Methylomonas sp. 11b: one gene and its partner. The protein of the gene in region 1 interacts with the protein of each later gene in a pairwise test. Links are inferred from orthologs where the notes say so. Each region holds a gene or a part of one and is shown on either strand. Other genes may lie near its edges. The genes, in order: def and METH11B_RS0119395.

Evidence for each region.
Region 2: the proteins of def (region 1) and METH11B_RS0119395 interact in binary tests that used the Escherichia coli proteins (3 or more experiments, as listed by UniProt). The link is inferred for Methylomonas sp. 11b from one-to-one orthologs.

What each region holds. Positions count from the first base shown.
Region 1 is NZ_KI911557.1:2,041,086-2,048,110, reverse strand. What follows is about bases 2,146-4,932. They hold def (peptide deformylase), read right to left. Parts: upstream 3,898-4,932; coding sequence 3,394-3,897; downstream 2,146-3,393. Other genes in these bases: METH11B_RS0109845 (LysM peptidoglycan-binding domain-containing protein), read left to right, coding at 4,180-4,932; fmt (methionyl-tRNA formyltransferase), read right to left, coding at 2,455-3,381; rsmB (16S rRNA (cytosine(967)-C(5))-methyltransferase RsmB), read right to left, coding at 2,146-2,458. Outside these bases: METH11B_RS0109870 (sensor histidine kinase), read right to left, coding at 1-640; METH11B_RS0109865 (DUF4390 domain-containing protein), read right to left, coding at 622-1,149; more of rsmB, read right to left, coding at 1,163-2,145; more of METH11B_RS0109845, read left to right, coding at 4,933-5,211; DNA-processing protein DprA, read left to right, coding at 5,268-6,365; METH11B_RS0109835 (DUF494 family protein), read left to right, coding at 6,374-6,841; topA (type I DNA topoisomerase), read left to right, coding at 6,858-7,025. UniProt on the Escherichia coli protein: Removes the formyl group from the N-terminal Met of newly synthesized proteins. Requires at least a dipeptide for an efficient rate of reaction. N-terminal L-methionine is a prerequisite for activity but the enzyme has broad specificity at other positions.
Region 2 is NZ_KI911557.1:4,030,161-4,037,325, reverse strand. Bases 187-3,113 are described here. They hold METH11B_RS0119395 (aspartate-semialdehyde dehydrogenase), read left to right. Parts: upstream 187-1,102; coding sequence 1,103-2,125; downstream 2,126-3,113. Other genes in these bases: METH11B_RS30020 (FimV/HubP family polar landmark protein), read left to right, coding at 2,195-3,113; leuB (3-isopropylmalate dehydrogenase), read left to right, coding at 187-1,097. In the rest of the region: more of leuB, read left to right, coding at 18-186; more of METH11B_RS30020, read left to right, coding at 3,114-5,191; METH11B_RS0119385 (B12-binding domain-containing radical SAM protein), read left to right, coding at 5,510-7,012; METH11B_RS0119380 (SDR family oxidoreductase), read right to left, coding at 7,083-7,165.

The DNA of each region.
Region 1 (7,025 bases):
CCTTATTCTGCCTCAGCAGCAGCCAGATTTGCTCGTCGGGCAGATGCGGCAAAATATCGCTGGGATTGACGCTGCTGGACGCTAATACCCGACCTTGATTGGAAAATACCGCAATTTCCAGCGCCCCAGAATCTGCCCACAGCGAGCCGACTTCCATGGCAATCAAGGCTTCCGATTTGTCGCGGAGTTGATCGGCCATTTGCTTGGTTTGCTTGATATGCCAGTTCATGCGTTGATTCAGTGAGGATTGGCTCAACTCCAAGGCATCGTCCATGGCCCGGTCGATTTCAACGTTAAACCAGCTGTCTATGCCTTGATGCAGGAATTGCACGGAGAAATAAAACACGATGGCCGCTGGCGCCAAGGCCAGCAAGACGAACAAGGACACCATGCGCGTGGTCAGTCGAGAGCCGGCCTCCTTTTTCTTTAATTCCCGCACCAACGAATAGGCGTTGAACGCGACCAAACCCAGCAAAATCACCGATCCCAGCGTATTGATGACCAATAGCCAGGAATACATTTCGCCGAGTTCCGATGATTCCTGGGTGGCGCTGCTCATCAATTGCAGCGATAGCAATACGAAGCCGAACAGCAGAATAATGGTGGCGCTGGCCGGTAATTTTATTTTTGAATGGGCCATGTGTGCCAGGCGCTAGAAAGAAACCAGTGGTTATCCAGATAGGCGACCGGACGCAGCGGTATCGGTAGCTGCTCGCGGTTGAATTGAGTTTTTACCGCCAGCAGGTAAGGTGTGCCGGCTGTCACGCGTTCGGCGGGAATTGGTGTGCTGTCATGCACGGCCGCCATGAAATTCATTGCGGCGCTCAAGGTTAAAAACATTTCGCTGCGATCGAACGGGGTTTGCACCACATATTGATTCAGCAAGGCATGGAATTGCAGGCTGTACGTCAGTTTGTGTTTATGGATTATCGTGTCCCACAACGCGCCGGGCTGGCGTAGTTCTATCGTTACGTCCCAGGTTAAGCGCACACCTTTGTGCAGCGCTTCCTTGGCAGTCGGGCTGAGCCGATAATCGATATGAGCATGCACGTCATAACCGCCATCGACATGTTCCAAATCGGCATATTCGATGCGCGCGGAATAATCCCCGGCTTCAGCCACGCCTGGCGCAATTTGCAGGCAGATCATCAATGCCCAGCACCTAATCGGCTTTATGAAGCTTGGCATAATAAAAGCCATCCATTTGCCGGTCGCCAGTGATGATTTGCCGGCCGTGTGGCCGCGCAATGCTCCAGTGCGCGTCGATATGAATTTCGCTGGCGTCAGTGTGTTCGGCAAGGAATGCGGCGATTTGCGCTTCGTTTTCCTGTTTCAATACAGAGCAGGTGGCGTAGAGCAAGATGCCGCCAGGTTTCAGCAGCTGCCAGGCGTTAGCAAGTATCCTGGCTTGCAGAGCTTGCAAAGCGGCAATGTCGTCCGCGCGGCGCAGCAACTTGATGTCGGGATGGCGGCGGATCACACCGAAGCCGGAGCAGGGGGCGTCCAGCAGTATCCGATCAAATTGGCGGTTGTTAGCCCACGACGCCGACTCACTGGCGTCGGCGGCCAAGGTCTCGGCGTGCAAGTTTAAACGCTGTAAATTGTCGGTCACCCGTTGCAGACGCTGTTGATCGATATCGACCGCCAGCAGTCCGGCCAAGGCCGGTTGGCGCTCCAGAATGGCGGCGGTTTTGCCGCCCGGCGCGGCACATAAATCCAGCACCTGCTGACCAGGAAGCGCGTCGAGCAGTTCCGCCGCCAGTTGCGCGGCCGTGTCTTGTACCGATACGCGGCCTTGGCTAAAGCCCGGCAATTGCTCGACGGCCAAGGCTTGGTCCAGCCTGATCGCGGTTTCGCAGCAGTCTACCAATTGCGCAGCGATACCTTGCGCTGTCAGATCGTCTACGTAGGCGGCTCGGCTACCTTGCAGCAGATTGACGCGCAAAGCCATCGGCGGCGCTTGATCGTTGGCGTGCAGGATTTTTTCGTAATGTTCCGGCCAGTCGTGCCTGAGCAAATCAATCATCCAGCCCGGATGATTGTAGCGGGCCTGACTGTCCGCGGTACAGGCTTGTTGCAAGGTTTCGGCGTCGCGTAAATATTGTCTGAGTATCGCGTTAACCAAGGACTTGGCCCAGGGTTTGTGGCTGGTGGCGGCTACAGTTTCCGAAACGGCGGCGTGCGATTTAACCCGCATGTGTTGCAGTTGATACAAGCCGATTAGCAGTAAGGCTTTAATGTCGCCGTCTTTTTGCTTGAGCGGTTTGCTGAGCAGGCGGCCCAGCATAAAATCCAATGCGTAATAATGACGGATTACCCCATAGCACAAGGCTTGGACGAAAGCCCGGTCTTTGATGTCCTTGATTTTGGGTAGGCCATGTTCCAGGGCGGCGGTCAGCGATTGGCCGTCGCTGAGGACGTGCGCGAGAATCTGTGCAGAGCAGCCGCGCAGATTCATAGGCCTAGGATGACGCGGTCGGCCGTATGGGCATTCATAAAATCTTTGCCGGCGATGCGTTTACCGCCGGGAAGTTGTACTTCCAGTAGGCGCAGCACGCCGTTACCGGTCGCTACGTCCAGAGCGTGTTCTGCGCAACTGATGGTGCCGGGGGCTTGCTCAGCGGTTTTATCGAGCACCTGGCTGCGCCAGACGCGCAACACTTGGCCTTGATAGAGAGTTTGTGCCACCGGCCAGGCGTTCAGGCCACGTACTTGACGATCCAGTTGTACAGCGGAGTTTTGCCAGTCCAAGTTCGATTCCTGCTTTTCCAGTTTGTGGGCGTAAGTGACTAGGGACTCGTCTTGCGGTTCGGCTTGCAGCGACCCATTGGCTATCTGCTCGACCACTTTAACCAGCCCTTCGGCGCCCATGTGCGCCAATTGATCGTGCAGGCTGCTGGAGGTGGCGTCGGCACTGATTGGGCATTCGGCTTTATAAAGCATGTCGCCGGCATCGAGTTTTTTTACTACTTTCATGATGGTGATGCCGGTTTTAGCGTCGCCCGCCATAACGGCACGGTGAATCGGCGCCGCGCCGCGCCAACGCGGCAGTAACGAGCCATGAACATTAATGCAGCCCTGCTTGGGAATGTCCAATACCGCTTGCGGCAAAATAAGGCCGTAAGCCACGACGACCATTAAATCAGCATTGAGCGACGCTAATTGCGCAATCGATTCGGGGCTTTTGAAGTTTTCCGGCTGATAAACCGGGATATTGGCGGATATGGCCAGTGCCTTGATCGGGCTGGCGGTCAGCTTGCGGCCGCGTCCGGCTGGCCTGTCGGGCTGAGTATAAACCGCACAGACTTGATGCCGCGAATCCAGCAGGGCCTGCAAGGTGGGAACCGCAAAATCCGGCGTACCGGCAAACACGATTTTCATGAGATGTCCTGATTAGCCCTGCGACTTGTGAATTTTATCCAGCTTGGCTTTAATGCGGTTGCGTTTGAAGGCCGAGAGATAATCGACGAATAACTTGCCTTCCAGATGATCCATTTCGTGTTGAATGCACACCGCCAGTAATTCGCTGGCCTCCAATTCAAAACTTTCGCCGTCGCGGTTTAGCGCCTTGACTTTAATATGTTCGGCGCGGCTGACTTTTTCGAAAAAGCCGGGTACCGACAGGCAACCTTCCTCGGATTCTTCAACACCGTCGCGCTCGATGATTTGTGGGTTGATCAGGCAGATCGGTTCGTCTTTGTTCTCGCTGACGTCCATCACTATAACGCGTTTATGCACGTTTACCTGAGTTGCGGCCAAGCCTACTCCCTTGGCGGCATACATGGTCTCGATCATGTTGTCGACCAAGGTCTTGATGCCGTCATCGACTGTGTCCACCTCGGCGGCGACCGTCCGCAGCCGTTTATCGGGAAACTCCAGAATTGTAAGAATACTCACCCATTACTCCACTTGCTAACTGTAATAGTGGGATTTTATCCGAAATTGCCCAGGGTTTGAACGTGAAGACTAAATAGGGCTGGGTTTAGGTTGGATCGGCTCGTGCTGGCATAATGCCCGAATTAATCTAAACTGTGCGGCAAATCGATGGTTGGTTTTTTACGCATTTGTTTCAATTTGGGCTAAGCGGCATGCACCAGATATTGACGCTTGCCGATTTTGCGTTTGGGCGCTTCGTCCGGCGGATTTTGAACGGTTTTATAAGCTCTGGCAGGATAAATTATGTTTTTTCGCGCGATACTGGGAATACTAATACCACTGGTTTTTGCCGCAGTGGCTTGGGCCGATGAGCTGAAAATAAACCCCAATCATCCCGATCAGTACACGGTTGTTAAAGGTGATACTTTGTGGGACATTTCCGGGAAGTTTTTACAGCACCCTTGGGAATGGCCGCAGCTATGGCATAACAATCCGCAAATCAAGGATCCGCATTGGATATACCCGGGCGACACTTTGTACTTTTCTTATGTAAACGGCGTGCCGCGTCTGAGTTTGTCGCCGGACGGCAATGACGAAAAACTGTTGCCGCGAGTGCGCGAGTCGGAGATTGATCAAGCCATTAGAATGATCCCCAGCGATGCCATCGTGCAATTCTTGAATTCGCCGAAAGTCGTAACAGCGGAAGAGTTGCAGCACGCACCTTATGTCATCGGGTTTGTCGGCGAACATTTGATCGCCGGCGCCGGAGACGGGGTTTACGTCAGGGCCATCGAAAACCCATCCGGCTTGGGGTATACCATTTATCGAGCAGGCAAGGCCTATGTCAGTCCGGTTACCAAGGAAATTTTAGGTTACGAAGCGCAATACATTGCTGATACCACGCTACAGGAACCGGGTGATCCGGCCACCTTGCTGATTAATAAATCCGATATGGAAATTCAACGCGGCGACCGCTTGATGCCTACTTCGGAGGGAGAGTTAGCTTTAAATTATTTTCCAAGGCCGCCTAAACATCAGGTGGTGGGCAGCATCATTCAAGTGAAGGGCGGCGTGTCGCAGATCGGTCAACACGATGTAGTGGTCATTGACAAAGGTACTGCCGACGGTTTGGAGGTGGGGCACACCTTGGATGTGTATCGTAAAGGGCATGTCATCGTTGATAGGTATCAATCTCAGGAAGCGGTGGCGGTGAAAATGCCGGACGAGCTAGCTGGTGTGTTGATGGTGTTTCGGCCGTTCGAACGCGTCAGCTATGCGTTGGTGATGCAGGCAACTGCCGCGATGCATACGTTGGATAGAGTGCAGACGCCCTAATGGGATATCTGTCATCAGCAGGCTTTAACTCGCTCTGGATTGCCGTTTAAGCTGTTTTGGAATCCGCACTCAATCCGCAAATCAAGTACTGGCTGGCGATGCTGCGTAGTCCCGGCGTCGGCAGTCAGGCCATTCAGCGCTTGCTGGCGCATTTTGAGCCCGAGCAGATATTCTCCGCGTCGCGAGCCACTTTAACTGGCTTGGGTTTCAGCGAGAAATTGATCGACGCTCTGCAAAAACCGGATTGGCAAAAGGTCGAAGACGACATTCGCTGGTTGGAGCAAGCCGGTAATTATGCATTGACCTTGGACGATGCCGACTATCCGGCGCAACTGCGAGAAATCGCCAATCCCCCGCCGATATTATTTGTCAAAGGCAATCCAGCCTTACTGCAAGAGCCGCAATTGGCAATGGTCGGTAGTCGCAATCCGTCGCCGGTTGGTATCAGCACCGCAATTCAATTTGCCGAAGCTTTAGCCGAGGCCGGCTTTACCGTGACTAGCGGTTTGGCTTTGGGAATTGATGCTGCCAGTCACCAAGGTGCGTTAAACGTAAACGGGCAGACCATAGCCGTGGCGGGTACTGGGTTGGATCGAGTTTATCCGGCTTGTCATAAACAGCTGGCTACGCAAATTGTCGAACATGGCGCCTTGGTTTCGGAGTTTCCGCCGGGTACCAATGCCAAAGCCAATCACTTTCCCCGGCGAAACCGAATCATTAGTGGTTTGTGCGTCGGCTTGTTGGTGGTGGAGGCGGCCCAGCAAAGTGGGTCGTTGATTACCGCGCGTTTGGCGCTTGAGCAAAATCGGGAAGTTTTTGCGATTCCCGGCTCGATTCATAACCCTTTGGCGCGCGGTTGCAATGCATTAATTCGCCAGGGAGCTAAATTAGTCGAAACCGCACAAGATATTTTTGAGGAATTAGGTCATTATAATCAAAGGTATATGCGAGCCGAGTCGGAATTGCCGCAGACTTCGCTTGACCTGGAGCAGCAAAATCTATTGAAATTGATTCCGTACAGTCCCACAACGGTCGATACTCTGGTGCAAGATAGCGGTTGGTCCGCGGAAGAAGTTTCCTCGACGCTGCTGGTGTTGGAGTTACAAGGCTACATTGCCGCGCTTGCCGGTGGTGGCTACCTCCGAGTCAAATAAAGGTTCTAATGAAAGAAGATATTTTCGATGTGCTCATTTATCTGTTTGAAAATTATCTGGATGGCGACAGCGATAACTATCCGGATACTGCCGTCATTGCCAGCGAGTTGCTGGATGCGGGTTTTCAGCAGCCTGATGTCAATAAGGCGTTCGATTGGCTGGAGTCTTTAGCCGAAATTGAGAGCATCACACCGGCGGTTTCATCGTCGTTCCGCATTTTTAGCGGTCAGGAAATCTCCGTGTTCGACATGGAGTGCCGGAATTTCTTGATGTATCTTGAGCACAGCGGCATCTTGACGCCGATCAATCGCGAGATCGCTATTGATCGGGCGATGGCCTTGAAAGACGAAAATATTACTCTGGATAAATTGAAATGGATTGTATTGATGGTGTTATTAAGTCAACCCGGCGATAGCGCCGCTTTCTCCCGAATGGAAGACATAGTTTACGATTTGATACCTACTTCTTTACATTGATTTTTCTACGGACAGCATGAGCAAAAGTTTAGTCATTGTAGAGTCACCGGCAAAATGCAAAACCATAGAAAAGTATCTGGGTAAGGACTTCCAGGTATTGGCTTCCTACGGCCACGTCCGAGATTTGATTCCCAAAGAGGGAGCTGTAGATCCGGAAAACGGTTTTGCGATGAAATACCAGGTG
Region 2 (7,165 bases), 2.0 Mb from region 1 along the record:
CATTGAAAGGTAAAAAAATGCCCAAAAAAATTGCAGTCCTGGCCGGCGACGGCATCGGACCGGAAATTGTTGCCGAAGCAATCAAAGTCTTGAGTTTTATCAACACCGACATGAATCTGGGTTTGATATTCGAGAACGCATTGATCGGCGGCGCCGCTTACGACGCTTTCGGTACGCCGCTACCGCAAACCACGCTGAATCTCTGCAAAAACGCCGATGCGGTGTTGCTGGGAGCGGTTGGCGGCCCAAAGTGGGAACCGCTGGCACATGCGGTACGTCCGGAACGCGGCTTATTGGGCATTCGCTCCGAACTGAACCTGTTCTCCAACCTGCGCCCGGCGATTTTGTATCCGCAACTGGTCGACGCATCGACCTTGAAGCCGGAAGTAGTCTCTGGCCTGGACCTGATGATCGTGCGCGAACTGACCGGGGGCATTTATTTCGGCCAGCCGCGCGGCGTGCATGTTGCGGAAAACGGCGAGAAAGTGGGCATCAATACCAAGATTTACAGCGAATCGGAAATCCGCCGCATCGCTCATTCCGCGTTCAAGATTGCGCAAAAACGCCACAAAAAATTGTGCTCGGTAGATAAAGCCAATGTGCTGGAAGTGACCGAATTGTGGCGTAGCGTGATGACCGAAGTCGGCAAGGAATACCCAGACGTGCAATTGAGCCATATGTATGTCGATAACGCCGCGATGCAACTGGTGCGGGCACCGAAACAATTCGACGTGATCGTGACCAGCAATATGTTCGGCGATATTTTGTCCGACATTGCGGCGATGCTGACCGGCTCTATCGGCATGTTGCCTTCGGCTTCATTGGATGCTAACGCCAAGGGCATGTATGAACCGATTCACGGTTCGGCACCGGACATCGCCGGCCAGGGTATCGCCAATCCATTGGCAACCATTCTGTCGGTGGCGATGATGCTGCGTTACACGTTTAACCAGCCGGAAGCCGCCGAACGTATAGAACGCGCGGTGAATACCGCATTAGACAGTAAAGCCAGAACCGCGGACATTTACTCGGAAGGCATGATCAAGGTCAGCACTTCCGGCATGGGCGATGCCGTACTCAACGCCGTAAAAGGATAATTAATATGTCTAAAACTTATGATGTAGCAGTCGTCGGCGCCACGGGTGCGGTCGGCGAAACCATGATTGCCATCCTGGAAGAACGTAATTTTCCGGTTGGCAAAGTCTATGCCTTGGCTAGCGAGCGCTCGGCAGGCAAACGCATCCCGTTTAAAGGCGGTTCGTTGGTCGTTGAAGATTTGGCAACCTTCGATTTTTCTAAAGTGCAGATTGGCCTGTTTTCGCCCGGCGCTTCCGTTTCCGCCGAGTATGCGCCGAAAGCGGCTGCGGCAGGCTGCGTGGTCATCGATAACACCTCGCAATTTCGCTACGACGACGACATTCCATTGGTAGTGCCCGAAGTTAATCCGGAAAAAGTCGCTGACTACAAAAATCGCGGCATTATTGCCAACCCGAATTGCTCGACTATCCAAATGTTGGTGGCCTTGAAACCAATCTACGATGCCGTAGGTATCAGCCGCATCAATGTTGCCACCTATCAAGCCGTTTCCGGCACCGGTAAGGAAGCAATCGAGGAACTGGCGACGCAAACCGCCAACCTGCTGAACGCCAAACCGGTGACACCTAGCGTGTATCCCAAGCAGATTGCTTTCAATGTGTTGCCGCAAATCGACGTGTTTATGGACAACGGCTACACCAAGGAAGAAATGAAAATGGTCTGGGAAACTCGAAAAATCCTGGGCGATGCCGATATCCAAGTTAATCCGACCGCAGTTCGAGTACCGGTGTTTTTCGGGCACTCGGAAGCCGTGCATATCGAAACTAAACAGAAAATCTCCGCAGAGCAGGTTCGCGAACTATTGGCCGCAGCCCCCGGCGTCACTTTGTTGGACGAGCGCGAGAACGGCGGCTATCCAACCGCAGTTACTGAATCGTCTGGTAACGACGACGTGTTTGTCGGCAGAATCCGCGAGGATATTTCGCATCCGACCGGCATCGATCTGTGGGTCGTTAGCGATAACGTCAGAAAAGGTGCTGCGCTTAACAGTGTGCAAATAGCCGAAGTGCTGGTAAAAAGCTATATCTAGTCTACGCTTAGCTCTGTGTTTTATAGTGGGTCAGTAAGTACCGAGGTATTACAAGTGAAGGAAAGCAATGTGAGCAATTTAACTAAAGCCTTAGCGGTTGTATCTTTACTGGCACCAGTCAGTGCCCAACCCTTAGGTATCGGCGAAATTGAATTACATTCTGCCCTTAACCAAAAACTCAATGCCGAAATCAGACTGAGCGTCGCGCCGGGCGAAAATCCGGCCGATGTCACGGTGAAATTGGCCCCACCGGAAAAATTCGACCAAGCCGGCGTGGTTTGGAATTATTTTCTGTCAAAGATCAAACTGGAACCGGTAGTCCAAGCAAACGGCTCCATCATCGTAAAAGTATCCTCTCGGGAAGCATTGACGGAGCCGTTTCTGGATTTCCTGTTGGAAGTGACGTGGCCGCAAGGCAGCATGATGCGCGAGTTCACATTGCTCATCGACCCGCCGACGGCTTATAACCAGCCGGTAATGCCTGTCGCGGAAACTAGCGGTTACAGCGCCGAACCCATTGAGCCATTAGAGCGCCCGGTAAGAAAACCTCGAACCGCACCAAAAAGAGCGGTACGTGCAGCCCCTACCGACGACATTACCCCACAAACACCCACCAGCGGCGAATTCGGCCCAATCCAAAAATCGGACACCTTGTGGAGTATCGCAACCCAAGTGGGTCAGGAAAAAAACATTCCTACCCAGAAAATGCTGACCGCTTTATACAGAGCCAATCCGGACGCATTTAACAACGGCAATATCAATTCCTTGAAAGAAGGCGCCACGTTAAAGATTCCTGAGCCGGATGCAATTATGAATCCGGCGCAAAGACAAGCGCAAAATGAGCGAAAAGCCACCAGTAAACAGGTCAAGCCGGAAACCGCTCAAGCCGAAACGACCAAGAAAGCGCTTGAATTGGTAGCACCCACCGAAGCCAAGGCCGCCGGAACCGGTTCGACAAAAACCGAACAAGCCGCGGCTGCCGCAGCTAACCCGGCTTTAAATAGCACTACTGATCAAGCCAGCGATGGGAAGGATTTGGAGCTACAAGCTCGCATCGAAAAACTGGAACAACAACTGGGGATGATGCAGCAATTGCTGGCCTTAAAAGATCAGCAACTGGCCACTTTACAAAATAACAAACCAGCACAGGCCGAGCCTAGCCCGCAGCCTGCGCAACCAACTCCTCAGCCGCCCGTCGTCAGCCCCGAGCCTCCAACGCCGGCCGTAACGCCCACGCCGCAACCACCGGTTTCCGAACCTGCAGTGGTGGCACCACCGACGCCCAAGCCTATTGTTCCACCCGCGCCTAAGGTTACCCCACCGCCACCTCCACCGGTTGTTGCGGAAGACGAAGGCTTATTTGGCTCGGACGCTTATTACTGGGTTGCCGGCACCTTAGGCACTGGCATTTTTGGCTTACTGGGCTGGTTACTATGGCGCAAACGTAAAATTGACGAGCGCACCAACACCGAAAGCATGTTCGCTTCGGCCAGCCAAATTCGGCTGCCCGACTCGGAAAGTAGCCTTTCCGTACCGATTATGGACATCAGCAGTACCGACGAATACGACGTCGGCACTGTAGGCGAAAGTTCGTTTATCAGCGACTTTACCCCTAGCGATTTCGATGCCTTCGATACCGATCAAAACGAAGTGGACCCCATTTCGGAAGCTGATGTTTACTTGGCTTATGGCCGATACCAGCAAGCGGAAGAACTGATCCGTCATGCGATAAGCGAACAGCCTAACCGCGACGAATGCAAACTGAAATTACTGGAAATCTATTACGCCAGTGAAAACAAAGATAGTTTTGCCAGTTATGCGCAAGAACTAGCCGATGCCGGCAAACAGGCAGATAAGCCATTCTGGAAAAAAGTCACGGACATGGCTAAAGAAATTGTCCCTGATTTAGCCTTGTTTGGCGGCAGTTTTGCCGCTACCACCGCCCCTATCAGCAAAAGCGATACTAGCGTCGGCGTAGCGAACTCCACTACGGCCGACACGGAAATTATCGATTTAGATAAAAGCTTTGCGTTGCTCGAAGACGACTTGTCGGATCTGGATATCGATAAGGATTTAGCGCTGGAGGATAACGGACTGGATTTTGATCTGGGAAGTTTCGGCGGTAGCGCCAAATCGTCGGACCAAAGCAAACAAGCCAATGTAAATATCGAAAGTATCGATTTCGATCAGCCACCTGCTTCCCAAACTGCTGCTGATACTACCGAAACCGCTGAAAATATCGCAGTTTCGAGCAACGACAACATAGAATCATTCGACTTCGACTTTGCGCTAGATACTGACTCGGAAAAATCTGAAGCGAATTCGGCTGCCTTGGAACTGGAATCTCTGGATTTCGCCAATTTTGCAGGAACAGGTGCAGATACTGCATCCGGACCGGCTGACAGCACCGAGGAATCTCCTAGTGCTCTGGACGCTTTGGAGAGTTTCGATTTTAACTTCGACATTGATAATGCCGACTCCGCAGCGACAGCCGATAAAACCAACACGGATGCAGCAAAGTCCGAGATACCAACCGATTTAGAGTCATTCGACTTTAGCGATTTCGATGACATAAAAAAGACTACTTCAGACCTGGCTGATACCAGCAAAGAAGCGTTAGCGGACGCAGACAGTTTCGATTTCGACTTCGACAGCATCACCTCCAAAGCACAAGCTGACGATAGCCTAAGCATCGAACCGGAGCTGAATTTAGAATCGCAGTTGAAGCTGGAAACATTCGATTTTTCCGATTTTGACAATATCACGCCTAAACCAGCGCAATCCTCCGACAAAGCTTTGGAAACGCCAGCGCAATCAGGCGGCGAGTTTGATTTTAACTTCGACTTCGACACGCCAATAATCAGTACCACTGACAACAACGAGTTTGAGTTGGGAGTTTCTGATTTGACCGATATGGACGAATTCGAAACCAAAATCGATTTGGCGAAAGCTTATATCGACATGGGCGATACAGAAGCTGCAAAATTGATAGCCGAAGATGTATTGTCCAAAGGCTCAAAACAACAACAGCAAGCCGCACAGGCTTTACTTGACGAACTTAAATAAGCATCCATTGCAGCCGATTTTCTGAATTATTAGCTCCCGCTTTTTGGAAAAATCGGTCGCCGTTCAGTTAATTCATAGGCCGATTAGCACAAGCGTTTTATCCCCCAGCTAGCACCGCCCTAATCAGAAATCGGCAACATAATTCACCGAGCCAAGCTGATACGGCCCAGCATTTTCACCGCAAAGCCACTTTTTTATAAATAGTTTGCAGTATCGCGTAACCTGCACTTACCAACCTGCCTAGAGCTGTTTCTGACACCAAAATTGGTGCTATGCTGGCGCATTAAACCAATCAAGACGCAATCCGCCTCATCAGATATGCCCAGCATCGTTATCACCACTCTCAACGCCCGATATATTCACACTGCTTTTGGCTTACGCTATCTCTACGCGAACATGGGCACGTTACAAACAGACACGGCTTTATTAGAATTCGGCATCCAGCAGCGTCCGATCGAAATTGTCGAAAAACTACTGCAACAACAAGCGCGGATCATCGGCCTTGGCGTTTATATCTGGAATGTGGCGGAAATCAGCGCAGTGGTAGCCATCCTGAAACAAGTCGCACCGGACATTATCATCGTGCTTGGCGGACCGGAAGTCAGTCATCCGCCGGATTTACCGAGCGTTGCCGAATTGGCGGACTATATCGTCACCGGTAACGGCGAAATAAGCTTTCCGAAATTATGCCGGCAGTTATTGTCAGGACTTAAACCAACAGAAAAAATTGTGGCCGGCGAAATGGCCGCATTGGACAACTTGGCATCGCCATATCCACACTATTCCGACACCGACATTCGTCAAAGAATTATCTACGTGGAAGCCTCGCGAGGCTGTCCATTCAAATGCGAATTTTGCCTGTCATCCCTGGATATTACTGCCAAACCGTTTAATTTAAACGGCTTTTTGCGCGAGATGGCGATTCTGTACCAGCGCGGCGCACGACATTTTAAATTCATAGACCGCACGTTTAATCTAAAAGTAGACAGCAGCGTCGCTATCCTCGAATTTTTTTTGGCACGCTTGAGCGAAGATTTATATTTGCACTTTGAAGTGATTCCGGACAATTTGCCTGCGCGTCTGCAGCAGGCCATCAGCCAATTCCCGCACGGTGTACTGCAATTTGAAGTGGGCGTACAAACCTTCGATCCGGCCATTCAACAATTGATCAGCCGCAAACAGGATAACCAAAAGACCGAAACCAATTTACGCTGGCTCCGGCAGCATTCCAACGCCCATATTCATGCCGATTTAATTGCCGGTCTGCCTGGCGACACCCTGGCCGGCTTCGGCGCCAGTTTCGATAAATTGTTTGCGCTGAATCCCCAAGAAATTCAGGTCGGGATTTTAAAACGCCTGCGCGGCGCGCCAATCAATCGACACACAGATGACTACCAGCTACGTTATGACCCACAGCCGCCCTATGCCATTCTCAGCACCCGAGATATAGGCTTTACCGACTTGCAACGTGTTACACGATTCGCTCGCTTTTGGGATTTGATCGGCAACTCCGGCCGGTTTACCGCGACCTTGCCGCTCATTGTCGCCGAACAACCGTTTACCCGATTTTTACAATTCAGCGATGCACTATACGCCTTAACGGACAGCACCTGGCAAATTGCTTTGAAGCGCTTATTCGAATTAACCTATTCGGTCATGACCGACACACTGCTTGTACCGCCCGCCGAAGCTATGGCTACATTAGACGAGGACTATCAAAGGAGCGGCGAAAAAAGTCCGCCAGCGTTCTTACAACAAGCCACAACATTGATTGCGACAAAACGTGGCGTGGCGAATAGGCGGCAAACACAACACTTATAACCTTGCTTGTGCTTGAATAACATGAAGGGGCTTAAAGGTATTGAGTTCACCCATCCGCGCCCGGCAAGGGTCACACGGTTGCATAACCGTCCCGATAGCTAGGGTACAAAAAGCGGTAACCCAAGGCCTTGAGCCTGGTGTTGCGGCAGCGTT